DNA from 3 places in the Bombilactobacillus sp. ESL1197 genome. Region 1 is predicted to be linked to each of the others. Evidence: predicted binding sites of a transcription regulator. Region 1 holds the regulator's gene; each other region holds the start of a gene.
What was found. Region 1 encodes HrcA, which represses chaperone genes, less so after heat shock. Its sites were predicted from a motif close to TTAGCACTCNNNNNNNNNGAGTGCTAA; they were not measured.
Positions count from the first base shown of each region.

Region 2: the regulator HrcA is predicted to act here: its motif matches at 4,493-4,519, upstream of groES (co-chaperone GroES).
Region 3: the regulator HrcA is predicted to act here: its motif matches at 2,698-2,724, upstream of clpP (ATP-dependent Clp endopeptidase proteolytic subunit ClpP).

Region 1 is NZ_JBYLTY010000001.1:1,054,124-1,065,228, forward strand. It holds gene infB (translation initiation factor IF-2) at 1-1,289, shown strand, start outside; gene rbfA (30S ribosome-binding factor RbfA) at 1,301-1,651, shown strand; gene truB (tRNA pseudouridine(55) synthase TruB) at 1,759-2,658, shown strand; gene ribF (riboflavin biosynthesis protein RibF) at 2,666-3,610, shown strand; gene hrcA (heat-inducible transcriptional repressor HrcA) at 3,703-4,779, shown strand; gene grpE (nucleotide exchange factor GrpE) at 4,791-5,399, shown strand; gene dnaK (molecular chaperone DnaK) at 5,427-7,274, shown strand; gene dnaJ (molecular chaperone DnaJ) at 7,482-8,618, shown strand; gene lepA (translation elongation factor 4) at 9,013-10,848, shown strand; gene AC3B6B_RS04945 (class A sortase) at 10,906-11,105, shown strand, end outside.
Region 2 is NZ_JBYLTY010000001.1:714,377-725,481, forward strand. It holds gene AC3B6B_RS03075 (glycoside hydrolase family 38 N-terminal domain-containing protein) at 1-135, shown strand, start outside; gene AC3B6B_RS03080 (redox-sensing transcriptional repressor Rex) at 239-868, shown strand; gene manA (mannose-6-phosphate isomerase, class I) at 977-1,951, shown strand; gene AC3B6B_RS03090 (LTA synthase family protein) at 2,274-4,205, shown strand; gene groES (co-chaperone GroES) at 4,555-4,839, shown strand; gene groL (chaperonin GroEL) at 4,903-6,534, shown strand; gene AC3B6B_RS03105 (TIGR00282 family metallophosphoesterase) at 6,714-7,496, shown strand; gene mutS (DNA mismatch repair protein MutS) at 7,555-10,146, shown strand; gene mutL (DNA mismatch repair endonuclease MutL) at 10,266-11,105, shown strand, end outside.
Region 3 is NZ_JBYLTY010000004.1:229,818-240,922, reverse strand. It holds gene gap (type I glyceraldehyde-3-phosphate dehydrogenase) at 1-329, opposite strand, end outside; gene AC3B6B_RS08855 (sugar-binding transcriptional regulator) at 369-1,451, opposite strand; tRNA gene AC3B6B_RS08850 (tRNA-Arg) at 1,604-1,675, opposite strand; gene AC3B6B_RS08845 (NADPH-dependent FMN reductase) at 2,008-2,562, shown strand; gene clpP (ATP-dependent Clp endopeptidase proteolytic subunit ClpP) at 2,746-3,333, shown strand; gene AC3B6B_RS08835 (5-formyltetrahydrofolate cyclo-ligase) at 3,384-3,965, opposite strand; gene AC3B6B_RS08830 (DUF4176 domain-containing protein) at 3,968-4,270, opposite strand; gene AC3B6B_RS08825 (CPBP family intramembrane glutamic endopeptidase) at 4,281-4,937, opposite strand; gene AC3B6B_RS08820 (YisL family protein) at 4,957-5,310, opposite strand; gene AC3B6B_RS08815 (response regulator transcription factor) at 5,444-6,187, opposite strand; gene AC3B6B_RS08810 (sensor histidine kinase) at 6,190-7,122, opposite strand; gene AC3B6B_RS08805 (bacteriocin) at 7,510-7,641, opposite strand; gene AC3B6B_RS08800 (hypothetical protein) at 7,802-8,818, opposite strand; gene AC3B6B_RS08795 (SDR family oxidoreductase) at 9,097-9,777, opposite strand; gene whiA (DNA-binding protein WhiA) at 9,790-10,740, opposite strand; gene AC3B6B_RS08785 (gluconeogenesis factor YvcK family protein) at 10,777-11,105, opposite strand, start outside.

The DNA of each region.
Region 1 (11,105 bases):
ATATTACCGATATTGTTATTTTAGTAGTAGCGGCCGATGATGGTGTAATGCCCCAGACAATTGAGGCGATTAATCATGCCAAGGCAGCTAATGATCCAATTATTGTCGCTATTAATAAGATTGATAAACCAGATGCTAATCCCCAACATGTGACGGAAGAATTAATGAATTATGGTTTAATTCCTGAAAGCTATGGTGGTGATACCATCTTTGCTAATATTTCCGCTAAACAAGGCACGGGCATTGATGAATTATTACAAATGGTCTTATTAGAAGCTGACGTGTTAGAGTTAAAAGCTAACGCACAACAAAAAGCCGTGGGTACCGTAATTGAAGCCCGCTTAGATAAAGGCCGCGGTCCAGTTGCTAGTTTATTAGTGCAACAAGGAACCTTACACAAGGGTGATCCAATTGTCGTGGGGAATACCTTTGGTCGCGTTCGGGTGATGACGGATGATCGTGGTCGGCAAATTGAGTCTGCTTTACCATCACAACCAGTGATGATTACTGGCTTAAATGACGTACCACAGTCAGCCGATAAGTTTGTGGTCTTTGAAGATGAAAAGACAGCCCGGGCTGCTGGTGAAGAACGTGCTGAACGAGCACAAATGGAAGAACGCAAGCGGACTAACGCGGTCACCTTGGATAACTTGTTTGATACCATGAAACAAAATGATATGAAGAAAGTCGACGTCGTGATTAAAGCTGATGTCCAAGGCTCTGTGGAAGCTTTGCGCAATAGTTTGGAAAAAATTGAAGTCGAAGGTGTGCGGGTCAATATTATCCATGCTGCCGTAGGGGCAATTAATGAAAGTGATGTTACTTTAGCTTCAGCAAGTAATGCCATTATTATCGGTTTTAATGTACGGCCAACCGTGCAAGCTAAAATTCAAGCTGATAGTGAAAGTGTTGATATCCGGTTGCATAATGTTATTTATAACGCAATTGATGAAATTGAGTCAGCTATGAAGGGTATGCTAGAGCCTGTTTATGAAGAAAAGGTAACTGGTAATTTGACTGTACGGGAAACTTATAAAGTTTCTAAATTAGGAACGATTGCTGGGTGCATTGTGGATACCGGCTTGATTCAACGTGATAGCGGAGTTCGTTTAATCCGTAACGGAATTGTTGTTTATGAAGGAAAACTGGCCTCTTTGAAACGCTTTAAAGATGATGTTAAGGAAGTTAAGCAAGGCTTTGAATGTGGTTTGATGATCGAAAATTATAATGATATTAAGATTGATGATCAGATTGAAACTTATGTCATGCAAGAAGTTCCTGTCAAGTAGGAGGTGTTGTAATGAAATATCGTGTTGGTCGAGTTGAACAAGAAATCCAACGAGAAGTTAATGATATTTTGTTAAAACGGGTGCGTGATCCGCGTGTCAAGGAAGTAACTATTACGGGAGTCGAGGTAACTGGCGATTTACAGCAAGCTACAATTTACTTCAGTGTTTTGGCAGAGACCGCTAGTGCGGCGCAAAAAGCTACTGCTGGTTTGAATAAGGCCAAAGGCTTGATTCGGCGCGAATTAGGACACCGTTTATCAATTTATAAAACTCCAGATTTAATCTTTAAACAAGATGATTCCATTCGGTATGGTGAGCATATTGATGAATTGTTACGCCATTTAAATGAATCAGACAAATAGTCGCTTAGCGGCTTTTTTGTTACATATAATTGTATTGCGGGAAATCTTTCTAGTTAAGGCAATGCTATACTAAATTAGTTAATTAAATTATTAATGAGGTTATGATAATGAATGGTATTATTCCCCTGTATAAACCACGCGGTGTGACTAGTGCGGATTGCGTGTACCAATTGCGGAAGTTATTACATGAAAAAAAGATTGGTCATACTGGTACCTTGGATCCCGATGTCGATGGTGTCTTGGTCGTTTGTGTTGGTCAAGCCACGAAGTTAGTTAATTGGCTCTTGAACTCTGATAAAGTTTATCAAGGTCAAATCACTTTTGGTAGTGCGACGACAACTGAAGATGCCAGTGGTGAAGTCATTGCGCAGACAAAATTACGAGCACCAATTGCCGATGAGAAGATTAAATTAGGAATGCATAGTTTAACGGGTTTAATCCAGCAACAACCGCCAATGTATTCGGCGGTAAAAGTTAACGGTAAACGGCTGTATGAATATGCCCGAGCTCATCAGGAAGTGGAGCGTCCAATTCGGCAAGTAACGATTAAACAATTTGATTTATTAGCGGCCAGCCAATTTGATGAAGTGCAACAACAACAAACTTGTGAATTTTTAGTGCGGTGCAGTAAAGGCACCTATATTCGGACTTTGGCCGTGCAATTAGGGCAATATCTTCATTTGCCGGCGCACATGAGTCGTTTAACGAGAATTTATGGTGGTGGTTTTAAACTACAGGAGACTTGGACTTTAGAACAAATCAAACTGCAGTTGGCTCAAGGCCAAATGGATTTTTGTTTGCCGTTGAATGCAGCTTTTACAGACCAAATGCCACTGTATGAATTGACTGCTGCGCAATGGCAAGTGGTGCAAAACGGCGGTGCTATTCAGTTGCCTTCAACTGAGGAACAGGTTTTACTGATTTGGCAGCATCAAGTCAAAGCATTGTATCATTTACAAAATCAGAACTATGTTCCGCAAATTATGCTTTTAAAAAATGATAGGTGAGTAAATCGTGGAAGTTCAAATTTTAAAATATCCCTTTCAGCAGCAGTTAAAAATTCCGGCACGGCAAGTTTTAGCGGCGGGTTTTTTTGATGGCGTGCACCTCGGCCATCAAAATGTGATTAAAACGGCAGTACGGCTGGCGCATACGCGGCAACAACCAGCGGCAGTTTTGACGTTTGACCGCCATCCTATTGAAGTTTATCAACCGCAAAAAGTGACGGGAACGTTCCAGTATCTGACGCCATTTCAACGCAAACTAGAATTGTTTCAAGAATTACAAGTAGATATTGTCTATGTAGTAGAGTTTAATCCCATTTTGGCGCATTTAGCACCGCAAAAATTTGTCGAAGATTTTTTGTTGCGCTTGCATATTACAACTTTAGTGGCCGGCTTTGATTGGACCTTTGGCCCCAAAGAGATTGCGACCATGACGTATTTACGCCAGTTAGTCCAACAACGCTTTGAAATTGTAGAGATTCCTTCTTTAAATTTCGATCATGAAAAAATTTCTTCTACTAATATTCGCACAGCGTTACAGACGGATCAGATTCAACACGCTAATTTATTATTGGGTTATAATTACCAAAACCAAGGTCCAGTGGTTCACGGTTATCAAATGGGGCGGCAGTTGGGTTTTCCCACAGCTAATTTAGCTTTAAGCGCAGAGCAATTAGTTCCTAGCTTGGGTGTTTACGTCACACGAGTCAAAGTTGGTGATGACTGGTTCCCAGCGATGACTTCCGTTGGCCGGAATGTGACTTTTAAAAGGGGCAATAATCCAGTCACAGTAGAGGCTAATCTCTTAGACTTTGATCAAGATCTCTATGGTCAAGAAGTCCAAATTCAGTGGTTAAAATATTTACGTCCCGAAATTAAATTTGCTGACGCCCCGGCATTGGTGCAGCAATTACGACAAGATCAGCAAGCTACCGAAAATTATTTCAGAAAATAATAGCAACTAACTTGACATAGTGCTAATAGCTTGCTATATTTAACATTGTTAGCACTGATATATCAAGAGTGCTAAAAGCGAGGTGATTTGGTTTGATAACTGATCGTCAAGCTGCAATTTTAAAGGCAATTGTTCAACAATATATTGAAACGGGGCAACCTATTGGCTCGAAGGCTTTAATGGATCGGTTACCAATTCATGTGAGTTCGGCAACTATTCGCAATGACATGGCAAATTTAGAGAGTTTGGGTCTGATTGAAAAGATTCATTTGTCATCAGGACGGGTGCCTTCAGATAGTGGTTATCGGTACTATTTGGATCACCTGTTAACGCCGATAGATGTTTCGGAGCAAACTTCAGAAATCATTCATTCTGATTTTGCCAAACAACGCTTTACCAAAATTGATGAGATTGTTGCGCAGTCCGCTAAAATTCTCTCAACTTTGACAAGTTATACGGCCATTGCTTTAGGACCTGAGAGTGATAATACTGTTTTAACTGGTTTTCGAATTGTAGACTTGGGTAACAGTCAAGTCATGGCTATTATGGTAACTAGTGATGGAGCTGTTTATAATCAAGTGTATCGCTTAGAAACGGATATTGCAGCTGATCGTTTAGAAGCGGTCGTACGCATTATCAATGATCAATTAGTAGGTCAGACTTTGAATGAGGTTTCCAAGCGATTAAAGACTGATTTTCCTAAACTGGTGGCACAATATTTACAGACTCCAGATGGTTTTTTGTCAATTTTTGATGATATCTTAGATAAAGTTGCCGCCGATCATTTCTTTGTGGACGGTAAATCTAATTTATTTAACTACGTTGATACCCGTAATAGTGACAGTTTAAAGAGTTTGTATTCATTGTTTGACAGTGACCATAATTTAGCCAAGCTTTTGGGAATGGATCAGAATCTCAGTGATGATGATTCTAATAATCAAGGAATTAAGGTCCATTTGGGTGCTGAATTAGCGCCGCAAATATTGAATAATTATAGTTTGATTACCGCCAAATATAGTGTGGGCGTTCACGGTGATGGCTTAATTGCCCTCTTAGGTCCCACTAATATGCCTTATTCACAAGTGATTGGTTTAATTACCTCTTTACGTTATGAATTGGCAAAGCGGTTAATTGATTATTTTCAAGAACTAAATGGTAATTCAAGTTAGGAGGCGTGTTTATGACGAAACCCGAAATAGATCCGGAAGAGTTTCCTTCAGAAAAAGCTTCAGCAAAGAAAGCAGCTGCTAATGATCAAGAAAAAGTGGCATCCAGCAAAGATCAGGATGAACCAGCCACAGCCAAGCCAGCTGCTGATGAAGTGGTAGACAAACTATTAGATGCTAATCAAAAATTAGAAAAAGATTTAAAAGCTAGTCAAGATCAGGAGTTACGCTTACAAGCGGAAATTCAAAATATTAAAAAGCATAATCAACAAGAACAGGCTAGTTTAATTAAGTATGATGGACAAAAGTTAGCGACAGCTATTTTACCATCAATTGACAATTTAGAACGTGCACTACAAGCAAGTAGTGCCGATCAGACCAATGACGGCTTAATTACTGGTGTGCAGATGGTTTTAAAACATTTGAAGCAAGCATTAGCGGAAAATGATATTACTGAAATTAAAGCTTTGAATGAAAAATTTGATCCGACGATTCATCAGGCGGTGCAAACAGTAGCAAGTGATGATGAGCATCCAGCAGACACAGTGGTGCAAGTATTACAGGCCGGTTATCAATTAAAAGATCGCGTTTTGCGGCCAAGTATGGTTGTTGTGGCACAATAAATTAATTTAATGGAGAAGGTTTAATTAATGTCAAAAATTATCGGAATTGATTTAGGAACAACTAATTCAGCAGTTGCTGTTTTAGAAGGTGGCGACCCGAAGATTATTGCTAATCCAGAAGGCGGCCGGACTACACCATCAGTAGTTGCTTTTAAAGATGGTGAAACACAAGTTGGTGAAGTGGCTAAGCGGCAAGCAATTACCAACCCGAATACGATTTCTTCTATCAAACGCCACATTGGTGAAGCTGGCTATAAAGTCAATGTTGATGGCAAAGAATATACACCACAAGAAATTTCGGCCATGATTTTGCAATACATTAAAAACTTTGCAGAAAAATATTTGGGTGAAGAAGTTACTGAAGCGGTAATTACTGTACCAGCTTACTTCAATGACTCACAACGGCAAGCTACCAAAGATGCTGGTAAAATTGCTGGTTTAGATGTTAAACGGATTATTAATGAACCAACAGCTTCTGCTTTAGCTTATGGTTTAGATAAAAGTGATGCCGATGAAAAGGTCTTAGTTTACGATTTAGGTGGTGGGACTTTTGATGTTTCCGTTTTGGAATTAGGCGATGGCGTTTTCCAAGTATTGTCAACTAATGGTGATACCCATTTAGGTGGCGATGACTTTGATAATGCTATTATGGATTGGTTAGTCGCTGACTTTAAAGCGCAAAATCAAATTGACTTATCACAAGATAAGATGGCTTTACAACGGTTGAAAGATGCTGCTGAAAAAGCGAAAAAAGATTTATCTGGTGTGAGTGAAACGGAAATCAGTTTGCCATTTATTTCTGCTGGCCCTGCTGGCCCGTTGCATTTACAGACTACTTTATCGCGCGCTAAATTTAATGAATTAACAGCTGATTTAGTTGACCGGACAAAGATTCCGGTACAAAATGCTTTAAAAGATGCCGATTTAAGCAGTTCTGATATTGATAAAGTTATTTTAAACGGTGGTTCAACCCGGATTCCTGCGGTACAAGAAGCAGTTAAACAATGGACTGGTAAAGAACCCGATCATTCGATTAACCCTGATGAAGCTGTTGCTTTAGGAGCAGCCATTCAAGGTGGTGTGATTACTGGCGATGTGAAAGATGTGGTCTTGTTAGATGTTACGCCATTATCCTTAGGAATTGAAACAATGGGTGGTGTTTCCACTAAGTTAATTGATCGGAATACGACAATTCCAACCAGCAAGTCACAAGTCTTTTCAACAGCTGCGGACAACCAACCAGCAGTAGACATTCATGTTTTACAAGGTGAACGTTCGATGGCCGCTGATAACAAGACTTTAGGTCGGTTCCAGTTAACAGATATTCCTGCTGCTCCGCGAGGCGTCCCACAAATTGAAGTTAAGTTTGATATTGATAAAAACGGAATTGTTAATGTTTCTGCGAAAGATTTAGGCACTGGCAAATCACAGAAGATTACAATTAAGAGTTCATCTGGTTTATCCGATGAAGAAATTGAACGGATGAAAAAAGAAGCTCAAGAAAATGAAGAGTCTGATAAGAAGCGCAAAGAGGAAGCCGATCTCCGTAACGAAGTTGATCAATTGATCTTTACAACTGATAAGACTTTGAAAGACTTAGAAGGTAAAGTTTCTGAAGATGAAATTAAGAAGGCTACAGATGCAAAAGAAGCTTTGAAGAAAGCCCAAGCTGACAATAATTTGGAAGAAATGAAAGCCAAGAAGGACGATTTGAATAAAATTGTTCAAGATTTATCAGTGAAATTGTATCAACAAGCTCAAGATGCGCAACAAGCCCAAGGTGATGCGAACGCTAATAATTCTGATGCTAAGAATGATGGCGATAGTACCGTAGATGGCGATTTTAAGGAAGTTGACCCTGATAAAAACAAATAAGAGCGCGAATTAACTTGGAACCATTATTTGGGGTGTAGCTACTTGTTAGAATTAACGGCCTAGATTAAAAGTTCAAAGTTTGTATCTAAAAAAGTCAAATTACTAAATCCAGGTTTGGACGTTAGAATTTGACTCTTTTAGTGTTTAAAAGTGCTAGTTTGTGATTTTGGGAAAATTTTAGTTATTGAAAGAAAGGTTAAGTCAGATATGGATCCTTATGAAACTTTAGGTCTGGACCGCAACGCTTCAGAAGACGAGATTAAGCGGGCTTACCGTAAATTATCTAAAAAGTATCATCCCGACCTGAATAAAGCACCTGATGCGGAACAAAAGTTTAAAGAAGTTAATGAAGCCTACGAAATCTTGAAAGATCCGCAAAGAAAAGCCCAGTTTGATCAATACGGTTCCACTGATCAGCAAGCTGGCGGCCAAGGTTTCGGTGGTCAAGGCTTCGGTGGTTTTGATACGAATGGCTTCGGCGATTTTGGCGATATTTTTGACTCGTTTTTTGGTGGCGGCAGTCGGCGCCAAGCTGATCCTACCGCTCCACGGAAGGGCCAAGACTTGGAATACCGGATGAAAATTACTTTTGAAGAAGCTATTTTCGGTGGTAAAAAGACGATTCGCTACAATCGCAGTGAACAATGTCCAGATTGTCAGGGCTCAGGGGCCAAGGCTGGGACAAGCCCCAAAACTTGTCATAAATGTCAGGGAAGCGGACATATTACCGTTAACCAGCGTACTCCATTAGGGATGATGCAGAGTCAACAAGTCTGTGATGTCTGTGGTGGAACTGGTCAAGAAATTGAAGAAAAGTGTCCTACTTGCCATGGACGAGGCAAGATTACCAAAAGTCATGCAGTCGAAATTGATATTCCTGCAGGAATTGATAATTTGCAGCGGATGCGCTTAGATGGTCAGGGGGCTGCTGGTGATAATAAAGGTCCTTATGGTGATTTGTTTGTCACGTTTGAAGTTGAAGCCAGCAAACATTTTGAACGGCATGATATGACTATTTACTCGCATGAAACAATTTCGTTCCCACAAGCCGCTTTAGGTGATGAGATTAAAGTCAAAACGGTGCGTGGACAAGTGGAATTGCGAATTCCAGCTGGCACACAGTCAGGAACGGTCTTTAAACTTAAAGGGCAAGGAGTACCCGGTTTGCATGGTGGTGTCGGTGATCAACAGGTTCGCGTAGAAATCGTGACCCCCAAGCACTTAAATGAAAAACAAAAAGAAGCCTTACAGACTTTTGCACAATTAGGTGGTGCTAAGGTCAAAGAACAGGACAGGAATTTCTTTGAGCGGATGCGTGACAATATGAAAGATAAGTTTAAATAAGTGACCTGTTTACACGATTAGTCAATCAGGTTAGCGATTTTGCTCAAAAAATTAATTATTGTGTTTCAAAAAGTAAATTGTTTAATTGAGGCGCAGACTAGTTCATTCAAGCGAGTTGTGCGACTGTCGTCCCAATTTTTAGTGACAATTTATCAAAAATTAAATTGATTACTCAAGTAACCAGTTGCAAATTAATTGCAGGACTTAAAGCTGTTGATGGCTTTAGGTCCTTGTTTGTAATTAAGACGTCAGTGCGTCGCAGAAAAAATTAGTTTACAATTATCGTGTTCACGAGCTGGAGATTAGCCGGGGAATGGTCTTTTGTCAGCGGGAAATTTTTGATATAGTAAACCAAGAGAGCTATAAATGTGAATTTGGAATGAGGATTAATAATATGCCACAATCTGATTTAGAAAATAAACAAAAATATATTCGTAATTTTTCCATTGTTGCTCATATTGACCATGGTAAATCGACGATTGCCGACCGAATCTTAGAATTAACAGATACTGTCTCACAACGAGATATGGAAAATCAAGTTTTGGATGACATGGATATTGAACGTGAACGAGGGATTACGATTAAGTTAAACGCAGTTGAATTGAAGTATCAAGCTAAAGATGGGCATACTTACACGTTTCATTTAATCGATACCCCCGGACATGTCGATTTTTCTTATGAAGTATCGCGGAGTTTAGCGGCTTGCGAAGGTGCCTTATTAGTAGTGGATGCTGCGCAGGGTGTGCAAGCACAAACAATGGCGAATGCGTATTTAGCGGTTGATAATGATTTAGAGATTGTGCCAGTGATTAATAAAATTGATTTACCATCGGCGGATGCGGAACGTGTTAAATTAGAAATTACAGATATGATTGGCATTGATGCCGAGAATGCTGTATTAACGAGTGCCAAAAGTGGCTTAGGCATTGCTGATTTATTGGAACGGATCGTGCAAGATGTGCCAGCACCGACAGGCGATTTGACGGCTCCGTTAAAGGCCTTAATTTTTGACTCTGTTTACGATAGTTATCGTGGTGTGGTATTAAGCGTGCGGATTTTCGATGGCCAAGTCAAAGTTGGTGATCACATTAAATTAATGAGTAATGGCAAAGTTTTTGAAGTCACAGAAGTGGGTGTCATGTCTCCCAAAGCTGTTCCACGGGAATTCTTGAGTGTTGGTGATGTCGGTTATATTACTGCTAGTATTAAAAGTGTTCAAGATACGCGAGTGGGTGATACGATTACTTTAGCTGAGCAGCCGACCGCCCAAGCTTTGGCCGGCTATCGGCAAATTACCCCAATGGTCTATTCTGGTATGTATCCGGTAGATAATGCCAAATACGGCGATTTACGTGAGTCATTAGAGAAATTACAATTGAATGATGCTTCCCTGGAATTTGTACCTGAAACTTCCCAAGCCTTAGGGTTTGGTTTTCGGGTCGGTTTTTTAGGTTTATTGCATATGGATGTCATTCAAGAGCGGCTTGAACGGGAATTTAACTTGGACTTGATCATGACAGCTCCGTCCGTTAACTATAAAGTAATTTTGACGGACCAAACGACGAAGATTATTGATAACCCATCACAAATGCCGGATCCTTCGGAAATTCAGGAGATTCAAGAGCCGATGGTTAAAGCTGAAATTATGGTTCCGAAAGATTATGTCGGCGCAGTGATGGAATTGGCTCAACGCAAGCGGGGCCAATTTGATACGATGGATTATTTGGATGATTACCACGTTAATGTAGTTTATCGTTTACCATTAGCCGAAATTATCTATGATTTCTTTGATACTTTAAAGTCTAATACGCGTGGTTTTGCTTCCTTAGATTATCAAATTATTGGCTATCAACCTTCGAAAATGGTTAAGATGGATATTTTATTGAATTCACAACCCGTTGATGCGTTAAGTTTTATCGTCCATGAAGATTTTGCTTATCGGCGGGGACGGCAAATTGTCCAAAAGTTAAAGGGAATTATTCCCCGGCAGCAATTTGAAGTGGCTATTCAAGCGGCGATTGGTAATAAGATTGTGGCGCGTTCTACTGTGAAAGCTTATCGTAAAGATGTGACCGGACCACTATATGGTGGGGATCAAACCCGGAAAAATAAACTATTAGATAAACAAAAGCGGGGTAAGAAACGCATGAAAGAAGTGGGGAGTGTGACTGTTCCCCAAGCAGCCTTTATGGCAGTTTTACAAATGGATGATGATGATTTACAAAAATAGTTCAGTTGTTTTGGCAAAGTTAATTTGATTCTTCAAAGGCAGGTCCAGGGGTAAGCCATGAAAAAAATTGTAAAATATTGCGGAACATTCATTATTTTGGTAGTAGCATTAGCATTAATTTTTAATGGGCAAATTAAGTCTTTTATGGTTCGTCAATTATCACAGCAAAGTTTGTCATCTTTGACAGCTAAACAGGTTCATCAGAATAATTTAAAATCAGCTTCCTTTGATTTTTCTAAAGTTAAATCTATTAGTGT
Region 2 (11,105 bases), 340 kb from region 1:
ACGGTTGCTTTAACGGAATTCTTAGCGGCTGGTTTTCAACGAACCAATGCGTTAGAAGAAGTTCAGTCTTTACAAGCAGACGCGCAACAACTAGCACCGTATGAGATGGCAACTTTTATCAAAATTAATGGTTAATTTTCAAGGTAATAACTTTGTGATTTTATTTACTTGACATTGTGATATTAAAAGGTAGATACTGAAAGTATCAATTATACTTGTTCACAAGGGGATATTAACCATGACAAAATACAAAATACCAAATGCTACTATTAAGCGTTTACCGTTGTATCATCGTTACTTTCAATTTTTAAATGATTCCAATACTAAAAAGATTTCCTCAACAGAATTAGCTAAAGCTGTTCAAGTGGATAGTGCGACGATTCGGCGTGATTTTTCTTACTTTGGTTCTTTAGGTAAACGGGGTTACGGCTACGAAGTTGAACCAATGCTGGAATTTTTTAAAAAGTTACTTAACCAAAGTCAAACGACGAAAGTAGCGTTGGTCGGAGTAGGTAACTTAGGTAGTGCATTATTAAACTATAACTTTTCACAGACGAACAATATTAAGATTACGGCCGCTTTTGATCAGAATCCGGAATTAATCGGCCAAACTGTCAATGGTGTGCAAGTTTATGATGTCGATTCTTTAGAACAACGTTTAGCAGATGAACAGATTGATGTTGTGATTTTGTCAGTACCAGTCATCAGTGCACAAAAGGTCGCTGATGAACTGGTAGCAGCCAACGTCAAGGGTATTTTGAACTTTACGCCGTTAAGATTGGCAACTCCTAATTCTGTGCGCGTGCACAATGTTGATTTAGCGAATGAATTACAAACATTAATTTATTTCTTAGATAACTATAGTTAAATTAAATGTTTAACTTTTGATTCACCTTTTAGCTTGTAAGGCGAGAATTTTGCGGTAAGTTAGTAGTAATTTTGGTTGATTACGGCTGCTTTTATTAGGAGGTATTAGATGGAACCATTTTTACAACCCGCTTTCCAAAAAAAAATTTGGGGTGGGCGTAAGCTACAAGAACGTTTTGGTTATCGCATACCTGATGGTCAAGTGGGAGAATGTTGGGCCATCTCTGCTCATCCGCATGGTTTATCAACTGTTAAAAATGGACCTTTTGCTGGGCAAGATTTAGCCCAACTATGGCAAAAACAACCAGAGCTGTTTGGCTACCCGCAAGGAAAAGTTTTCCCTTTATTGACTAAGATTTTAGATGCGGAAGCTAGTTTATCCGTCCAGGTGCATCCAGATAATGCTTATGCCAAAGTACATGAAGGTGAGCTAGGCAAAACGGAGTGTTGGTATATTATTGATGCCCAGCCTGGTGCCTATTTGATTTATGGACATAATGCGCAAACTAAGGCAGAATTACAAGCACTGATTGACTCGGGAGACTGGGAACATTTGCTCAAAAAAATGCCAGTCAAAACAGGAGATTTTGTTTTTGTGCCTAGTGGGTGTGTTCATGCGTTAAATCAAGGAATTATTGCCTTAGAAACACAACAAAGTAGTGATACTACTTATCGTTTGTATGATTATGATCGTATTGAACAAGCTACCGGTCAAAAACGCCAACTGCATTTAAAACAGGCTCTAGATACGATTACTGTTCCTTTCCAAACACCAAAACTTAATCAAGCGGTCCAGCAATTTGGTGCTAGTTCCATCACCACTTATGTGAAACCACCTGTTTCGCCATACTTTGCAGTGTGGGGCTTACAAGTGCAACATGATGCTTTAAGTTTGCAACATCAGTTGGGTGCTTACACCTTATGTTCCGTGATTTCCGGAACGGGACAGCTAGTGATTGCTGGGAAAACCTACGAGTTACAGTTAGGTGATCACTTTATTATTCCGGCGCCAATTACTGCTTGGCAATTTCAAGGGGAAAATCTCCAAATAATTGCTTCCGAAGCAATTGACAAGGTCGATTAATATTCAAAAAAGAGTCGGGACAAAAAGTTTTGAGAAGTTAAACACAGATTTTTGACTTTTGAAGTCACTATCAGCAGAGAATATTTGTTTAATTTACGAAATTTTTTGTTTTGACTTTTTAATACTTAATATGAGGTTGTGACAAAAGCAATTTAGCTGCTAGTTACAACCTCATTTTTAAATATTTAATTTAATATTTTTTGTAATACCGCATTTTAACTGCTTTTGACTTATCGGCAAATTATGCTAGTAATATACCTATCTAAATTAGATTGTGCTAAAATTTAAAACTGTATTAATTTAAGTCGAAAGAGGATTTATTGTGCATAATCTAACTGTCAAACGCTTTATGTATTTTTTACTGCAAGTACTTTTAGTGTGTTTAATTGCTTACGGATTTTATTTTGAATTTCAACTAGCTTTAACCGGTAGTTTGACACACGGCTATCATGAGATGTTCTGGGAAATTAAGAATAATCCTGTCGTCACGCGAATCAACTGGTTTTGCCTAGTAGTTATTATAACGATGCTAATTGCGCTGTTAGGTGATTATTGGTGGGGAATATCCCTGAGCGTCATTATTTTTAGTATTATTTTATATGTGGACTTTAATAAAATTATTTCACGTTCTGAACCATTGTTACCTAATGATTTAAACATGGCTGGTCAAGCTGGTGGTTTAATTAAAATGGTCAGTTGGCAATCATTATTACTTTTAGCCATTGGCATTGTATTACTACTTGTAGCGGCCTACCTGTTACACAAAGTTACCAAAGGCTTGTGGTTAAAAAATCATCGGGTGCTGTGGCCGTTGAGAATTGGCTTTTTGGTGTTAGCAATAATAGCTTTAAGCTTGTTCTCACAAGCAGGAAATACGCGCTCTTTTGCTTCTAAACAATTGGCGAAGCATAATATTACTAATGTTGATCGTTCACAATTGGCCAATTATCGTAATCGGGGTACTTTAATTGGTTTTGTCTTTAATGCCCATTCTACGCCAATGATTAAGCCTGCTAATTATAGCGCGGCGACTATGAAGCAAATTACTAAACGTTATCAAAAAGGTTTGGTTAAAGCCAATCAAGGGAAAAAAGTTGGGAAAGTTAACATTATTTATATTTTAAATGAATCTTTAACCAATCCTTTACGGACACAGAAATGGTATCCCCTTGTTGGCAATAAAAATCCGATGCCTTATATTTCTAAGATGATTACGAATCCTACGGTCCAACAAGCTGGCGGTTATATGGTGTCTCCTGGCTTTGGTGGAGGGACGGCTAATATTGAATTTGAAGCCAATACAGGTTTCTCCAATTACTTTTTAAACAATACGCCCTATCAGGATATTTTACCGAATAAAAAATATTTTCCGAGTGTCATGCATTATTTAAATGATGCTGGCTATAATTCACAGGCCTACCATCCTTATGCCGGCACTATGTATCGTAGAAATCAAGCTTATCCAGCGATCGGTATCCATAAATTCCAAGATCAATCGAAATTACAGCATTTAAAGAAGTCACCACATGGTTTGTATGATACAGATGCCTCCGCCTATCCGAACTTTTATGCACAACAAAAAAAGTCTAGTCGCCAATTTAGTTTGATGTTGACGATGCAAAACCATATGCCTTATCAAGCAGAAATAGGTCCCAAAAGTTCTTATCAACTCCAGAATAAAGTAGCCGGAGATGCTGATAAGACTAAAAAATTAGAAGCTTATCTTCAAGAAGTTCACGATTCGGATCAAGCGTTTAAGCAATTAGTGCAACATTATCAACACGCTAAGCAAAAAACGTTAATTGTCATGTATGGCGATCATTATCCTGGTGATGGTATTTATGATGATCTCTTCAATCAGAATACCTTGTATTCTCATGCAACGCCGTTTGTGATGGCGGCTAATTTTCCTTTACAGACGCATCATTATAATTACTTCTCACCCAACTATATGTCCTTACAGTTATTGCAACAACTTAACTATCCGCAAACTCCGTTTTATCAATTATTGGAACAATTACAACAGCAAGTTCCAGTTTTGACCAAACCACTACAAATTTCTGGTACGGGCCAACAGAATCGAACCAAAGTAAGCAACGATACGTATGCGTTAACTGCTAAAAATGTTCACGGCCCTAAAAATGCTAAGTGGGATCAATCACGAGTTTATAAAGATTATCGGTTATTAGAATATGATATGACTTATGGTAAAGCTTACGCTAAAAAGGATGGTATGTTTCAAATTCCCCGCTAGTCATAGCTGAATCGGGTCAACAATTTGAAAACTATTTTGCAAAATTAATTATCTAATAATTTCATACGTGGCTTGAAAGCTATTTATGCTCCAAATTTGATAAATCAAGTGAGTCGTCCATTACGGGCGACTTTTTGATTAAAAAAAGTAAAGGAAGATTACTAGATTTTGAGCCAATTAATGTGTTTTCAAAGCAATCTGTGCTACTGTAAAAAAGTAAGTTTTCCGAATATTTTTAAACGGAAATACTTGCATCTGGAAAGGAACATGTTATTATAGAACTTGTATTAGCACTATATAAAGATGAGTGCTAAGAGTGCTAAAAATGTTTTTATTTGGAGGGATTACTTTGTTAAAGCCATTAGGTGATCGTATTCTGGTACAAGTTGATGAAGAAAAGGAACAAACAGTTGGTGGAATTGTTCTAGCCAATAATGCTAAAGAAAAGCCACAAGTTGGTGAAGTTATTGCTGTTGGCGCCGGTGAACGGACACCAGAAGGTAAAACAATTGAATTAAGCATTCAAAAAGGCGATAAAGTCTTATTTGATAAATATGCTGGTTCAGAAGTTAAGTATGACGGCCAAAAATATCTCGTAATGCATGAAAAAGATGTCATGGCAATTGTTGACTAATTTTTGTAATTAATTAGAAATTAAGAACATAAAGTATTAAATAATAATTGAGGTGGCTGAAAAATGACAAAAGAAATTAAATTTTCAGAAGACGCACGGGCTAAGATGCTTGAAGGCGTTAATAAATTAGCAGATACAGTAAAAACAACAATTGGACCTAAAGGTCGTAACGTTGTTTTGGAACAATCCTATGGTTCTCCAAATATTACCAACGATGGTGTAACTATCGCCAAAGATATTGAATTAGAAGATCATTTTGAAAATATGGGTGCTAAATTAGTTTCTGAAGTTGCTTCAAAGACTAATGATATTGCCGGTGACGGTACAACCACTGCGACAGTTTTAGCTCAAGCAATTATTCAAGAAGGCATGAAGAACGTAACTGCTGGTGCGAACCCTGTTGGTATTCGGACGGGAATTGAGAAGGCTACTGCTACTGCTGTTGATGAATTGCGGAAGATTTCTCACGAAGTTAGTGGCCGTGATCAAATTGCTCAAGTTGCCGCAGTTTCTTCTTCCAATCAACAAGTTGGTGAATTAATTGCCGATGCGATGGAAAAAGTTGGCCATGATGGTGTAATTACCATTGAAGAATCAAAGGGTATTGAAACAACTTCTGATGTTGTTGAAGGTATGCAATTTGATCGTGGTTACTTATCACAATACATGGTAACTGATAACGATAAAATGGAAGCCGATTTAGATAATCCATACATTTTAATTACTGACAAGAAGATTTCCAACATTCAAGATATTTTGCCATTATTACAATCAATCGTGCAACAAGGCAAAGCTTTATTGATTATTGCTGATGATGTTGATGGTGAAGCTTTACCAACATTGGTTTTGAACAAGGTTCGGGGCACGTTCAATGTTGTAGCTGTTAAAGCACCTGGTTTTGGCGATCGTCGTAAGGAACAGTTAGAAGATATTGCGATCTTGACTGGTGGTACTGTCATTACAGCTGATTTAGGCTTAGAATTAAAAGACACAACCATTGATCAATTAGGTCAAGCAGGTCGTGTAACTGTTACTAAAGACAACACAACAATTGTCCAAGGTTCTGGTTCTAAAGATGCGATTGATGAACGGGTTGATTTAATTAAGAAGCAAGTTAGCGAAACAACTTCTGACTTTGACCGTGAAAAGTTACAAGAACGTTTAGCTAAATTAGCTGGTGGCGTTGGTGTGATTAAAGTTGGTGCCGCTACTGAAACCGAATTAAAAGAACGCAAATATCGGATTGAAGATGCTTTGAATGCTACGCGGGCCGCTGTTGAAGAAGGCTACGTTGCTGGTGGTGGTACAGCTTTGATGAATGTCATTCCAGCTGTTGCTAAATTAGCTGAAAGCGAAACTGGCGATGTGCAAACTGGTATTAACATTGTTAAGCGGGCTTTAGAAGCACCAGTTCGGCAAATTGCAGAAAATGCCGGCAAAGAAGGCTCTGTCATTGTTGAACATTTGAAGGCACAAGATAATGAAGTTGGTTATAATGCCGCAACTGACAAGTGGGAAAATATGGTTGAGGCTGGAATTATTGACCCAACTAAAGTAACTCGCTCTGCTTTACAAAATGCAGCCAGCGTTTCGGCTTTGATTTTAACAACAGAGGCTGTTGTTGCTGATAAGCCTGAACCTGCTGCTCCTGCAGCACCAGCTGACCCTAATGCTGGTATGGGCGGTATGATGTAATTAATATTGATTGTTAATCAAAAAGACATTTCTTCGGAAATGTCTTTTTTTTAATCACACGGATTTTTTGCGTCAATTATTAATTCTCAAACACTTCGGCACTAATGAGATTAATTAGCAGAAGTTTTAGTGGTATCATTAAGTCTTAAGTAGCTAAATAATAGATAAGGAAAGTATTTATGCGAATTATTTTTGTGGGTGATGTCATGGGAGATTTGGGACTGCAAGCTTTGCAAACATATCTTCCACAAATCAAGGCACATTTTCGCCCCCAAGTGACGATTGTTAACGGTGAAAATGCTGCTAAAGGACGAGGCATTAAGGAACAACAATTTAAAAAGATTTTAAAAGCGGGAGCAGATGTGATTACACTGGGAAATCATGCTTTTGATCAGTCAGAAGTGAATGATTTACTGGAACAGAATGATAATTTGGTGCGACCTGCTAATTACCCTGGGGCAGTTCCGGGAGCAGGAATGACAATTAAACAAGTCAATCAGGAGCAATTAGCAGTAATTAATTTACAAGGGCGCGCTTTAATGAATGCAATTGATGACCCTTTTCAAATAGCCGATCAATTATTGGCGCAAATTCCGGATCAAGCGCAAATTTTTATTGACTTTCATGCAGAAACAACTAGTGAAAAAGCGGCATTGGCTTACTATTTAGATGGTCGAGTGGCGGCAGTTGTCGGGACACATACACATGTGCAAACCAATGATGCCCGAGTTCTGCCGAAAGGGACAGCATTTTTGACAGATGTGGGCATGACGGGGGATTATGACGGAATTATTGGCGTTCAAGCCCAGAGTAGTATTCGCCGCTTTTTAACACAGAGACCAACTCGTTATGAATTAACGGAACATGGTCGTCCCCAAATTAATTATTGCGTAATTGATCTAGAAACGAAAAATAAAATTCATGCGTATCAAATTAATCCGGATCGTCCGTTTGTTGAATAAAAGTTGCTGTTTTTTGAATTAATTTGATCAATAAGATCCTAGCCTAGAGGAGTTTTGTATGCCACAAACTACTAAAGATACACCAATGATGCAACAATATTTAAAAATCAAAAAGGATTATCCAGATGCTTTTTTGTTTTATCGGATTGGTGATTTCTATGAAATGTTTTACGATGATGCAATTAAAGGGGCACAAATACTAGAATTAACCTTGACAGCCCGCAATAAAAATGCCGCTGATCCGATTCCCATGTGTGGGGTGCCCCACCATGCCGTGCAAAGTTATATTGATGTTTTGGTAGATAAAGGGTATAAAGTTGCTATTTGTGAGCAATTAGAAGATCCCAAAGAAGCTAAGGGGATGGTCAAGCGCGGGATTATCAAATTAGTTACGCCAGGAACTAGTTTGGAAGATAAGCCGAATCAAAGCCGAGAGAATAATTATTTGGCGGCCGTAATTTTTCAAGATCAAGAATATGGTTTTGCCTATACGGACTTGTCCACCGGTGAAGTGCGGGTAACTGCGTTTCATAATTGGCAGCAAGTTCAAAATGAATTATTAAATTTACGCTCTAAGGAAGTTGTGATTGCGGCCACTTTAGATCAAGACCAACAGGACCAACTAAAAAAGATGGGAATTTTGGTATCCAGTGAGCAACCCCAGCAAGCTTACGCCGAAGTAGCTTTTGTGACGCAAAAAGTCCAGTCTGAGCTCCAACGTCAGGCGATTACTTATTTAATTTCTTATTTAATTGAAACTCAAAAACGTTCTTTGGCGCACTTGCAGATCGCCCAAGTTTACCAAACTAGTAAATATTTACAAATGGATCACAATGTTCAAAGTAACTTAGAATTATTTCGTTCCCTAAGGACCGGAGAAAAGTCAGGGACATTAGCTTGGCTATTAGACAAAACTAAGACTGCGATGGGTAGCCGTTTGTTAAAGCAATGGCTGCAACGCCCATTACTAGATGCAGCTCTTCTTCAAAAGCGTCAAGATTTAGTTCAAATTTTATTGGATAATTTTTTTCAACGGGGCAATTTACAAGATTATTTAACGAAGGTTTATGATCTGGAACGTTTAGCCGGGCGAATTGCGTTTGGCAATGTTAATGGGCGCGATTTGATTCAATTGGCAACTTCTTTACAGCAAGTTCCTTTAATTAAGGAAACTTTGTTAGATTTACATGATCCGTTACTAGATGATTTGTTAACCAAAATGCCAGAATGTCAGGAAGTTGTGCAATTGATTCAACAAGCGATTGTTGATGATCCGCCAATTTCTGTGACGGAAGGTAACTTAATTCGTGATCACTACGATCAACAACTTGATCAATACCGCAGTGCGATGACGAATGGGAAGGCTTGGATTGCTCAACTACAAGCAGATGAACAACAAGCTACAGGCATTAAGAACTTAAAAATTGGTTTTAACCGGGTGTTTGGTTACTATATTGAAGTAACTAATGCGAATAAAGCCCAGGTGCCCACGGATCGCTATGAACGCAAGCAGACATTAACTAATTCAGAACGCTATATTACGCCGGAATTAAAAGACAAAGAACGTTTGATTTTGGAAGCAGAAGAAAAATCGACGTTACTAGAACACCAATTATTCAAACAAGTTCGGCAACAAATTAAAGAACAAATTGAGCAAATTCAAGCTTTAGCTCAAATTTTAGCCCAGTTGGATGTTTTACAAAGTTTTGCGGTAATTAGTGAGGATCAGCATTATGTTCGCCCACAATTTACGCACAATCATGAAATTAAAATTGTTAATGGTCGTCATCCGGTGGTTGAAAAAGTATTAGGTAGTGATAGTTATATTCCTAACGATGTGAAGATGAACGATCAAACTGATATTTTATTAATTACAGGTCCTAATATGTCTGGTAAAAGCACATATATGCGGCAAACGGCGTTAATTGTCATTATGGCGCAGATTGGATGTTTTGTTCCCGCCGATGCGGCTACGCTGCCGATTTTTGATCAGATTTTTACGCGGATTGGTGCCGCTGATGATTTAATTGCGGGCAATTCCACCTTTATGGTCGAAATGATGGAAGCCAATGATGCCTTGCAGCACGCGACGAGTAATTCTTTGATTATTTTTGATGAAATTGGGCGGGGAACGGCGACTTATGATGGAATGGCTTTGGCACAGGCAATTATTGAGTATTTAGATCAAACAGTTCATGCCAAAACGCTGTTTTCCACACACTATCATGAATTAACCCAATTAGCTCAAGATTTAACCACGGTAACGAATGTACACGTGGATGCAACTCAAGAAAATGGGCAATTAGTCTTTTTGCATAAGGTTTTAGCAGGTCCCGCTGATAAGTCGTACGGAATTCATGTTGCAAAATTGGCAGGTTTGCCGACTGATCTATTACAGCGGGCACAAGAGATTTTAGATAATCTGGAACACAAACCGACTAATTTACAAAAAACACCAGTTTCCCAAGCAGTCCAACCCGTCGTTAATCAGGTACAAGAAGCCCCAGTGGAGCAACAATTATCTTTATTTTCAGAAAGTGATGCTACTCATCAAGAATTATTACAAGAATTGCAGCAAGCTAATGTGTTGAATATGACGCCATTAGAGGCGTTAAATTTCTTGTATCAATTACAAGCCAAATTACATTAATTTTCTGCATCAAAGTTGTTCAAAAATTAAGTAGTAGCAATACTAACTGCTGAGAAGTTTTGCAAGCCAATTGTGTTAGTAAACATTAGCTGTAAATTAGATTAGAGTAGGGATATTCAATGGCAGAAATTCATGAATTACCAAGTACTTTAAGTAATCAAATTGCCGCAGGCGAAGTGGTAGAACGGCCAGCATCCGTGGTCAAAGAATTAGTAGAAAATGCAATTGACGCACACGCAACACAAATTGAAATTCAAGTGCAAGATGCGGGTATTTCGCAAATTAAGGTTGTTGATAACGGTGATGGTATTGCTAGAGATCAAGTTCAGCTAGCGTTTCAACCGCATGCCACTAGTAAAATCAGTTCAACCCAGGACTTATTTAATGTACAGACTTTAGGGTTTCGGGGTGAGGCTTTGGCTAGTATTGCTGCAGTTGCCAAGGTCGTGCTTACTACTAGTACTGATGGAGCCAGTGGCACGCTGTTGCAAGTAGCAGGTGGACAATTCCAAACGCCACAGGTGACCGCGGCTAAAAAGGGGACCACAGTGGTGGTGACCGATTTATTTTACAATACACCCGTGCGGTTAAAATATATCAAAACTTTAAATACTGAGTTAAAAAAAGTAGTTGAGGTTGTAAATCATCTAGCCTTAGGTCACCCCCAGATTGCGTTGAGATTAAACAATGAAAAGAAAACCTTAGTGCGAACTTCTGGTAACGGCGATCTCAAACAAACTATTGCGGGGATCTATGGCCGCAAAGTAGCAGCTGACTTAATTGCTTGTCAAGGTGTTGATGCTGATTTTCAGGTTCAAGGCTATTTATCTTTGCCAGAACAAACGAGAGCTAACCGCAATTATATCGCACTGTTAATTAATCAACGCTATATTCATAATTATCAATTAAGTAAAGCTTTTTTGGCGGGGTATGGTTCAAAGCTAATGGTTGGGCGCTAT
Region 3 (11,105 bases), on a different contig from region 1:
TGTGACTTTTCTTTTGATGTGTAGAAACCAGTACTTTCAAGTACTAATTCAACGCCGTCATTCTTAACCCAAGGAATGTTGCGGGCATCTGATTCTGCGTAAACAGGAATCTTCTTACCATCGATTACGATTGCATCATCAGTAGCTGAAACTTCATGTTTGAAGTTACCATGAGCTGTATCATACTTTAATAAATGAGCCAACATATCTGGTGATGTCAAGTCGTTAATTGCAACAACTTCCAAGTCATCATTTGCAACTTCATAAATACGACGTAAAGCTAAACGTCCAATGCGTCCGAAACCATTAATACCTACTTTTGTAGTCATGTAAGATTTCCTCCTTCAGGAAAAATAAAATATTTTATTTTAAAGGTTTTTATCCCTTAAAATCGCTTCTGAGGCTGCCTCATCAGTAATTAAAACCGTCTGCTGAGGAGCAATTTTCATATATGAGCAAATTGCAGCAGCTTTACTAGCACCACCAGCAATTGCTAGCACATGTGAAACATTAATTAGATCCGAAACCTGTAAACCAATTTTCGGTATCTTATAGACGACGTTACCTTGAGCATCCAGAAAAACACCAAAAGCTTCTGAAACAGCTTGTTTGTTTTCCAATAACTCAATTTCTTTCGACGACATGTTGCGCCGATTGGCCATCGTTTTGGCACGACCAATACTGTGAATTACCACATCGCTTTGGTTAATCAAATCCAAAACCGACTTAACTACAGGTTCTTCCAGTAAAGGGGCCACACTTTTAGCACTGATATCTTCAGGAACATAGAGTGCACGATAATGTCCCTTAGCATGATGTGCCATTTCAGCACAGACCGTGTTGGCCTGAATTGAAACTCCTTCTCCCAAACCACCACGGGCAGGTACAAACAATAAATTCCGTTCCTGTGACAACTTAGGAGTCAATGCCTGCGCCACAGCAGCCATTGTTGTACCACCCATTACCGCGATGGTTGAACGTCCGCTAGGCAAAAAATGATCCATCATCTGATTTAACTCTTGACCCATTAGTTCCAAGACCCGTCGATGATGTTCACTATCACCCGGTATGATTATAACTTGTTCAATTCCTAAAAAGGAAGCTAAACGCGTTGCAATAACGGAAGTATCATTTAACTTACCAATAACCACATCGAGGTGAGCAACAATCTCTTCGCCTTTTTCGGTTAACATCATCCCTGATTTAGAGGAGCTAATTAAGCCACTAGTTTTAAACAAATCTGTTTCCCGCCGCAAAACTCGTTCTGAAAGATCCAACTCACTTGCCAAGATCCGCCGACCAATTGGTTGCATCCAGCGAATTTCCTGCAAAATTCGATAACGCTTTCGCAAGGTACTTAAAAAATCTGGTGCAATGGCTTCGATCCAACCAAGTTCATCGTTGACTGACGATGCATTTGCCGCGGGACTAATTTTGTCCCTGTGTGGCATATTAAGACCCATCCAATCAAAAAATATATGTGAGTATCATTTCCAACTCACAACAAGATTATAACAACTTAATTTTTAATTTGCAATAAACAAAACTATTTTTTTACAGAAAAAAAGTGGTTCATTACAAAATTGTAACGAACCACCAACCATGCGCCACCTGGGAGTCGAACCCAGATCCCAAGAACCGGAATCTTGTGTGCTATCCATTACACTAGCGGCGCAATACATGAAATATATTACACGACGAAAGAACATTTGGCAATACCTAAATAGATTTTTTATTAATTATTTTCAACATTTTAACTGCAGATCTTACCTCATAGTAAAATGATAAGTTTCATTTTGGGTGCTTACTACTTAAATCTATTGATTAGTTTCAAGTGATTTTGGAAAATAAATTTCAAGTACTAAAAATGGTGGACAAATCCATTAATGACGGTATTTTTAGCTTTGCAATGGTATCTAATCGTTCTTTTTCTTGAAGCAAAAAACTTTCTTTTCCAATAATGTTATGTATACTATGTTCTTGTAATAAAATTTGGGAGGAAAAATTATGACTAAAAAAATTGGAGTTATCGTCGGTAGTTTACGTAAGCAATCTTTTTCCAAGGCAATCGCTAATGCAATGAAAGAAATGTTTCCTGAAGGCTACGATGCACAATTAATCGATATCAGTGACTTGCCAATCTTCAACCAAGATTTTGAAGATGGTGAATTAGAAGAGCCAGCTAGTTACAGCCGTTTCCGTAATGATGTTAAAGACATGGATGCTATTTTATTCGTTACCCCAGAATATAACCGCAGCACGCCTGCTGTTTTAAAGAACGCCCTTGATGTCGGTTCTCGTCCTTATGGACAAAGCGTTTGGGATAAGAAGCCTGCTGCAGTTGTTAGTGTTTCACCTGGTGCCCCTGGTGCTTTTGGTGCTAATCACCACTTACGCCAATCATTAGTCTTCTTAAACATGCCAATTTTGCAACAGCCTGAAGCTTACCTAGGCAATGTAATGAATTACTTAGATGACAATGGTCAAGTTAATAATGACAATACAAAGCAATTCTTACAATCCATTGTTGATGCATTTGTTGAATTGATCAATCGGTATTAAGATATTCAATCAGAACTTTTTTCAAGTTCGCACATGAAGGACTCTTAGAGTCCTTTTTTTAATAATCAATTTATTACTATTAAGCAATCTGAAAATGAAGTCATGAGAGTTGACTTTTTTTAAATATATGATAAATTAGCAGAGTAATGTATAGAGTGCTAATAAGCAATAGGAGGCTTTTTTATGTTAGTTCCTACAGTTATTGAACAAAATTCACGTGGTGAACGTGCCTACGATATTTATTCTCGTTTATTAAAAGACCGCATCATTATGTTATCGGGCGAAGTTACTGATGATTTAGCTAATACGGTCATTGCCCAACTGTTATTCTTGGATGCTCAAGATTCTGAAAAAGATATTTATATGTACATCAACTCTCCTGGTGGCTCTGTAACCGCCGGCTTAGCAATTATGGATACTATGAATTTTGTCAAAGCCGATGTGCAAACCATTGCTATGGGAATGGCTGCTTCAATGGCTAGTGTCTTATTATCTTCTGGTGCTAAGGGCAAACGCTTTGCTTTACCAAACTCCACGGTCTTAATTCACCAACCTTCTGGCGGCGCTCAAGGTCAACAAACCGAAATTGAAATTGTGGCTGAAGAGATTTTAAAAACCCGCAAACGTTTAAATAAAATCTTAGCAGATAATTCTGGCCAAGATATCGAAACCATTGAACGCGATACTGAACGTGATAACTATTTAACCGCTCAAGAAGCTAAAGATTATGGTTTGATTGATGATATTATGACTAACAATTCAAATAAATAATTGGGCAAATTAATCATTATAAAAAACACGACCTGATGGCCGTGTTTTTTTTATTCAATCACTTTACTAACACCTTGTTCAGTAATCACAAAATCAACAGGATAATCTAGCGGCGTTACTGGTACTTGTGCGCTTTGCAACTGCGCAAAGCATAATGCCACTGTCGTTGCTGTTAACGACTGTTGTTGTAAATAACGATCATAATAACCGCCACCATAACCCAAACGTTTGCCCGCTAAGGAGCAAGTTAAACACGGTACAATCACTAAATCTAATTCTGCTGGAGCAATAATAGGCGCTGTGATTGGTGGCTCTAAAACTCCTAAAAAACTTTTTTGTAGTGCTTGTTGTCCTTGAAACAGTTGCGCTTGTATCTGATGTTGTGCATAAACTCGCGGTAAGGCTATCACCTTCTGCTCACTTTGCGCCACCTTAACCAAAGGCTGCGTCGCCAATTCTGAACCCACGGACCAATAAGTAAAAATTGTATGACTCATTTGAAACTGTGGCAAATTAATTAACAAGTTCGTGATAGCTTTGGTTGCTTGTTTTCGATAGCTCGGTGATAGCTGCGACCGCCGTTTTAAAAGTTCTTGACGTAACTGCGCCTTCTGCTGCTCAATTGCCGTCATAACTATAACGTACTCTTTAACTTAGGATAGCCACTTTGCGCCACCAATTGATCGTACTGCTGAACAAATTCTTGTTCCTCTTGGTTACGATACCCTTCAAAAAGTACCTCTTTGATATCTTCTTGATTAAAAAAGCAAAAATCTTCGGTTTCATCGACACCATTGGGATACAAAACACCCGAATAATCAAAATAACCAATTTGATTTTTCTTTTCTTCAAACAGTGCTGCACGGTTCACGATCATTAAGGGCGTTTCCTGATCACCCTTTAAGGTTACTACTGAGCCAATTGGTAAAATTTTCATACGATTCTCCTTACAATGATGCAATTAAATTATTCAAAAAATGTAGAGCAATGTTATAGCGCATATCGCCTTGATACAAAACATACGTGGTCGCTAACAAACAACCAGCTAAAATATAGGGAATGACTACTAAACTAAAAGCCGGAGCATGCATCACCCCAAAGATTGCACCTGACAAAACAATTGCTAAGACCGTTTGTCCATTATTTTTTAACTTTGGAAAAAAATATTTAAAAAATAATCCACGAAAAATGAATTCTTCGATAATGGGACCAAAAATAATCGTAAACAAGTTCAACATAATTGGCGATTTTTTAGCCAATAAATCCAGTTCTTGTTGATTAGCAGAGGTCGGAAACAAATTACTTAAAAGACCAATCAAGAACATTATAATAAATAAGCCGACAAAAGTAAGCCCCGCATGTTTGACAGGTGGCCAAGTTGTTCGCAAAGCTGGTAAGTGGCGGTATTTATTCCACAATGCAGCAATCAATGCTCCCATCAAGATGAACAATAAGACAAGCAGTAGGATCAATTCTAAGCTTGACACTTGTCGTTGCAATAAGGGGATAGCAATAGGCGTTTGCGCCAACGAATACAATAAAAAATAACCAACTAAAACTGCAATGTGCCGTACATTTCGTTGGCTACTTCTAGTTACTTTCATACAAAATAATCCTCACTTTTTAAAATAATGGAAAACCACTAGTGAGCCAAAAGCCTAAGGTAATGACAATGACAGCTCCCAATAGCATCAGCCATAACCAGTTACTAGTTAATTTATGTTGCTGCTTTTTCGCAAAAGCCATTTCAATAATTCCGATTAAGACCAACGCTGCCAAAAGTTTGATAATTGTTAATAATGGATGTTCATGCCACGGATAAGGTAACATGACTACTCCACTGATTAACAATACTAAATAACCTAGCCGCGCAATCATTGCCCATAATTTGGGATGTTGCCCATTTTTTCGTAAACCACTAATGACTGCAATTATTAAAATTAGTACGACAATTAAATGTAACCAAGGCCAGAACATCTAACTTCACCCTTTCCAATTTAATAACTTTTATTTTAGTAGATCATTGTAATTAAGCAATAATTACACAAAAAATGTTCGCAAATCTTAACAGATTACACGAACATTTTTTATTACTGCAATTCTTCACTAATTAACGCAAATATTTAATCAATTCTCGCGCCCGACGCAAAGAAACATATGCGCTACTACCATCTTGAAACCTTAATTGTTTAGTTTTGTTATCATACTTACAAGGTTGTTGCAAATTGACTAAATAACTCTTATCACTCCGAAACAGCTCTTGATAACGATGTGCCAAATTATTCAAACTACCTAAAAATTCAGTTTCCCGCGTTTTGGTATGCAACAAGACATGACCAGCAGCAACTTCTGCCGTCGTCAGATATAATACCTGATCTAACGGAACCGTGAAATAACGACTACCAATTCGGTAAGAAAACATTCGCTGTTGTGGTTGTTCTATCGCTTGATAGTCCAAAATGGCTAAATGTAAATCTTCGCGTATTTTGGTTTCAACGCTATCCAAACCATGATCTTTATCAATAAAATCTAATGGTGCTACTCGCCGTTCAATAGTCATCACGGCTAATTCATCATGGATAGAAATAAAAACAATCTTAGCTTGTGGTAATAAGTGACGAATTTCTACCGCCAATTGCAGACCAGCATGCGTATTGTTATTAATTTCCATATCTAAGAAAAATAAGCCGTAATTGCTATCGCTTTCTTGAGCCATTGATAATAATTCCAGTGGCGATAGTGTCTGACAAATCAACTCCATGTCCATATGATTATCACTAATTGCACTACGAATAATCTTAGCGTACTGTATTTGCTGTTCTTGATTATCTTCAAGCAAATATACTGGGAGCATCACTATCCCTCCTCTGTAATTATTAATGTAATACATAAGTGGTTCTCACCTAGTTGCGTATCTAACCAAAGTTGTTCATCATCTCTAATTAACTGCCGGACATTAGTTAATCCCAAACCTTGATGAGCAGCTTTCGTTGTATACCCGGGTTCAAATAATTGATGCACATTTTTAATATTCGATGCTGCATTATCAACCACAATCTCGACTTGACCAGTAGATGCCACAAACGAACAGCCAATCACTTGATCTTTTTCTTTTTGTGCTTGTTCAATCGCATTATCTAATAAAATTCCCAGAACTCTAACAACTGTCAAAATATTAACTTGTTGTAATCGAATTTCTTGAGTTAATTCAAGCCGTAATTGAACGCCAACATGTTGAGCTGTTAAAAACTTTTGGATAACTAAGCCACGAATTGGATCATTTTTTAAATAATCAATATTCGCAATGGTCATCTGCTTCAAATCTTGCTTAATCGGTTGTTGCTTTAGTAGTTCTTGATAATAATCAGTTAATTGTTGATTATTACCATTTTTGACAAAACCTTCTAAACCCAATAACATATTTTGGTAGTCATGCTTAAATTTGCGTAACTCTGAATATTGCTGTTCAATACTAGCTAAATCAGCACGCAGATGGCGATCTTCTCTAACCCTCTGCTCGGCCTGTTGCCGCGCTACATAAGCCTTAAAAAATAGCCAAGCGTAAACTATTGTCCATGTCGCAAAGACCACAAATAATAACAAAATTAATGATAATGCAGTATAAGTGGACTTGATTCTCTCAGTAGTAACTAAGATAACCTCTACAATGGCAAAAAGCGTCAGAACAAAGATAAAAAAGTATTTGGATAAATTCAGACCATTAATAAGTTTTAAAAATTCTTCTAGTTTAAAACCTAATTTATAATCTATAAATATGAGTATGAGCAATAACACCAGCATCAAAAAATCTAAACCTATAGATAACAAATCATTATTATAAAAGAATGATCTAAATGGCTTTAAAATGAAATAAGACAATACATCAATAAATATAACCAAAATGATGCAGAAAATTTCAATTGAACATTTTGTATAGTAAATATCCAGACTTTTTTTGCTAAAAAAAGATAATAATAAAATACTAACTACCCATAATACAAAGTAAAAATTTCCTATCAGACTTCCCATAAAACTTAACAATAAAGAAAGGAAGATATCTAAGAATAAATACTTTATAAAATATATTTTTTTAAAATAGTGATTTAAATTTAAGGTACAATAAACCATCAAAAAATTATTAAAAAAGTCTGCCCATAAGCTAACAACTAACATTCATTATTTATGATGAATTAAATGCCAAATCCAACTACCCATACTAGGCTTAGGCTCACTTGCCATTGTAAACGTAGAAGCTTGTGCACCACCGGTAACTTTTTGTAATTCTGTATCTGATAAATTCTTCAACATAATAAATACCTCCCTTATAACTGATATTATAGTCCAAGAATTAAATTAGTCAGCAATATTTTATTAACGCTTACTTTTCGCCCATAATCAAAATCATTTTAATCTATTTATAATCATTTGATTAGATTTTAATTATTTAAAACCAAAAAATATCTCAACTTTATTTATTCAGCTGCTTTTTCATTAATGATAATCGGGTGGCTAAGGGCGTTCCGGTTAAGTCTTTGGTATAAGTCGTCACTTTCTGATATTCTTTACAAATTTGCCGCACAGTTTTTAATTCAGTGGAACTAAGATTCTTATTAAAGACCACAATTAAATCTGCATCCTGAATCTGCTCTGCTAAAACTTGCGGTGCTTCCTGACCAGTTAAGGAGCGATAATCGCCAGCTCTTAAAGTAATTGTATCTTTCGTTTCCGCCAATTTACTACCAATAGTTAAAATCTTTAATCCCTTAAAAAGGGGCTTAAACTTGCGCCGTTTATGTTTAGCAGTGTTCGCTTCGAGCACGGGCCTAGTGATATTTTCAGTATTTGAATATTTCCAAATGATTTTGCCAGATGCTGGATTATTAATTTCGTGGGCATAATCAACCACATCTCCTGCTGCCAATTGAAAAGGTTCAATATCTTCATCAGTTAATAAAATAATCTTTTGCGTTCCAGAATCATCATTAAATTCAATATACAATTGATCAGAATCAGATTGCTGTTGCACTAATAATTGCGACTTAACTTCTCGCACAGCCAACTCGACTTCACGACTACGATCCAAAACTTCAAACTGATATGGTGATTCTAAAGTGTTTTGCACATTAACAGTTTCTGATGTCAAAGTGGCGCGGACAAGATCTCCTGAACGTAAATTTAATTGTCGGACAACTGCTTCCGGAACTGGAACAGGTTGAGTTAGATCAAGCATTCCTCCGCGTAATAATTGTTTAAAATATCCCGTTACCTCCTGTGCTTTAGGACCGCCAGCTGATAATTCTGCTGGCAAATCCCGTGCCGATAGAGGCACGTCAGCATCCAAAAAAGTAGCTTTATCAATGGCTGATAAAATATTTAATTGTTCCTGCATCCGCACCACAATAGTTGATAGATTATTTTCATTGATACTTTGGTTAAGGCTACTGATTTCTGCTTGAATTAAATAAATTAATTTGTCTTTTTTCAAAAATTATCCCTTCAATTCATTAATTAAAAAATACACAAAAACTTTATTTTAGTTTAATAATAACATATGTGAACAAATTCAAAAACGAAAGTATTACTTAAAATACAAAATATTTTTAATTGAACCATAAAATAAACTGACACTTAATCAATTTCAAACCTTTTCGCAATATTTTTTGGCACAATTACTGCTTAAATTACTAAAAAAGCTAGGACCTCTAGTGTCTAATGGTTAGACAACTTTGATCCTAGCTGTAATTTTTCAATTAATAATTTTGCTTAAAAACTGGCGATTGCTTGCTCAATTGGTTGTTCCCCACTACTGAGGTCAAATGCTTGCTTAATCGTGAGCGGATTTTTTAAACAAGCCACAATGGTTGCCGCTACATCAGCGCGGGCAATAGAGCGCAAGCCCGCATCAGTTTGTAAACTCAACCGTGGTGCTAGTTGGATACGTCCTTGCCCAACAGCATTAGTTAAAACTGCCGGGCGAATAATCGTATAATCCAAGCCGCTGTGCAGTAGCCATTGATCAGCATAATATTTAGCAGCGTAATAATAATTTCCCGTTGATAACGCCTGCCGTTGATAAGACCATAATCCACGATTGTCAGCTTGGAGAGCACTAACCATCACGAAACGTTTGGCCTGCGCTAACTGAGCAGCTTGAATCATTTTAATCGCCCCATCTAAGTCAATCATCATGGTTTGATCCGCCCCAGTTTTGCCACCAGAACCCGCGGCAAACACCACTGCATCAATATTGTGGGTTGCTTGCACCAATTGATTTAACTCACCGGCCAAATCAATGAATTGCGTAGCCACACCTTGAGCCTGATAAGCAGCGATTTGCGCAGACTGTCTTAAACCTGCCACAACCTGAATTTGTGGTTCTGACTGTAATTGTTGAACTACTAATCGTCCAATTTGACCATGAGCTCCTACCACTAAAACACGCATTAATTTATCTCCTTAAACTTCTAATCCAGCAGTTCTTTTACTTTTAATCAAATCATTAAGTTTGCGTAAGCGGTGATTAATTCCGGACTTAGAAATTGAGCCACTGGGTACTAGCTGTCCTAATTCGGTTAGAGACATCTCTGGGTTAGCTAAACGTAATTCCGCAATTTCCTTAAGCTTCGGGGGTAACGTTTCTAAGCCAAAATTATCTTGCCAAAATTTAATATTTTCAACTTGCTGACTCGCCGCCTTAATCGTCTTATTAATATTGGCATTTTCACAGTTGACTAAACGATTAACTGAGTTCCGCATATCGCGCACAATGCGAATATCTTCAAACTTTAACATTGCTGACGTGGCGCCAATCACCCGTAAAAAGTCCGAAATTTTTTCGGCTTCTTTCAGGTAAACAATATAACCACTGCGCCGAGCCGTCGCCCGCGCATGCAAGTTAAATTGATTCATCAATTGCAAAATCCCCTGATTCTGATCTTCATATAAGGAATAAATTTCTAAATGATAACTAGAAGTTTCCGGATTATTGACACTTCCCCCAGCTAAAAAGGCCCCCCGCAAATAAGACCGCGCGCGTTGTTTGGAATTCAGCACATCTGCTGGGATATCAGTCCGAATTTGAAAGCCATTAACTTCTACAATACGTAAATCGGCTAAAATAGGCTGCACCTGCCGGCGCAAGCGTACAATATACTGATTATTCTTTTTCAATTTCATTTTGCGACGAACCACTAGATCCGCCTCCACGGTATACAACTGTTGCAATAACGCGTAAATCCGCCGCGCAATCGCGGGATTTTCTGTTTGAACATCCAAAATAAAATGATGATCAACTAACGATAAACTGCCATTCATTCGAATTAAAGCCGATAATTCGGCCCGCGCATGCTCTGGATGAACTTCTAGACTAGTTAATTCTTTTTTGACAGTGCTGGCATAAGAAGCCATCAGACATACCACCTTTTTTACATACAAAACTCATTTTTATTGTTTTCTAGTGCCCGCTTGAAAAGCCAAGTTTAACAATTCTCGCGCCACTTTATCACCATCATGAAAGGCACCGCCATCATGCAACGATAAATAATCATCCGTAATGACACGACAGCCTTGTTGCCGTAAGCCTGCAAAATCCGACTTAACTTGCGCCAAATATTCATTGTATTTTTCATGATCCATATAATCACTCGGAACTGGCTTACCATTAACTAACACGGTGTTAATATAGTGCCCGCCCAAATGACGATTCAACACCCGAACATGATCTGCATCTGTAAAATTAACAGTTTCGCCAATCTGCGTCATAATATTACAAA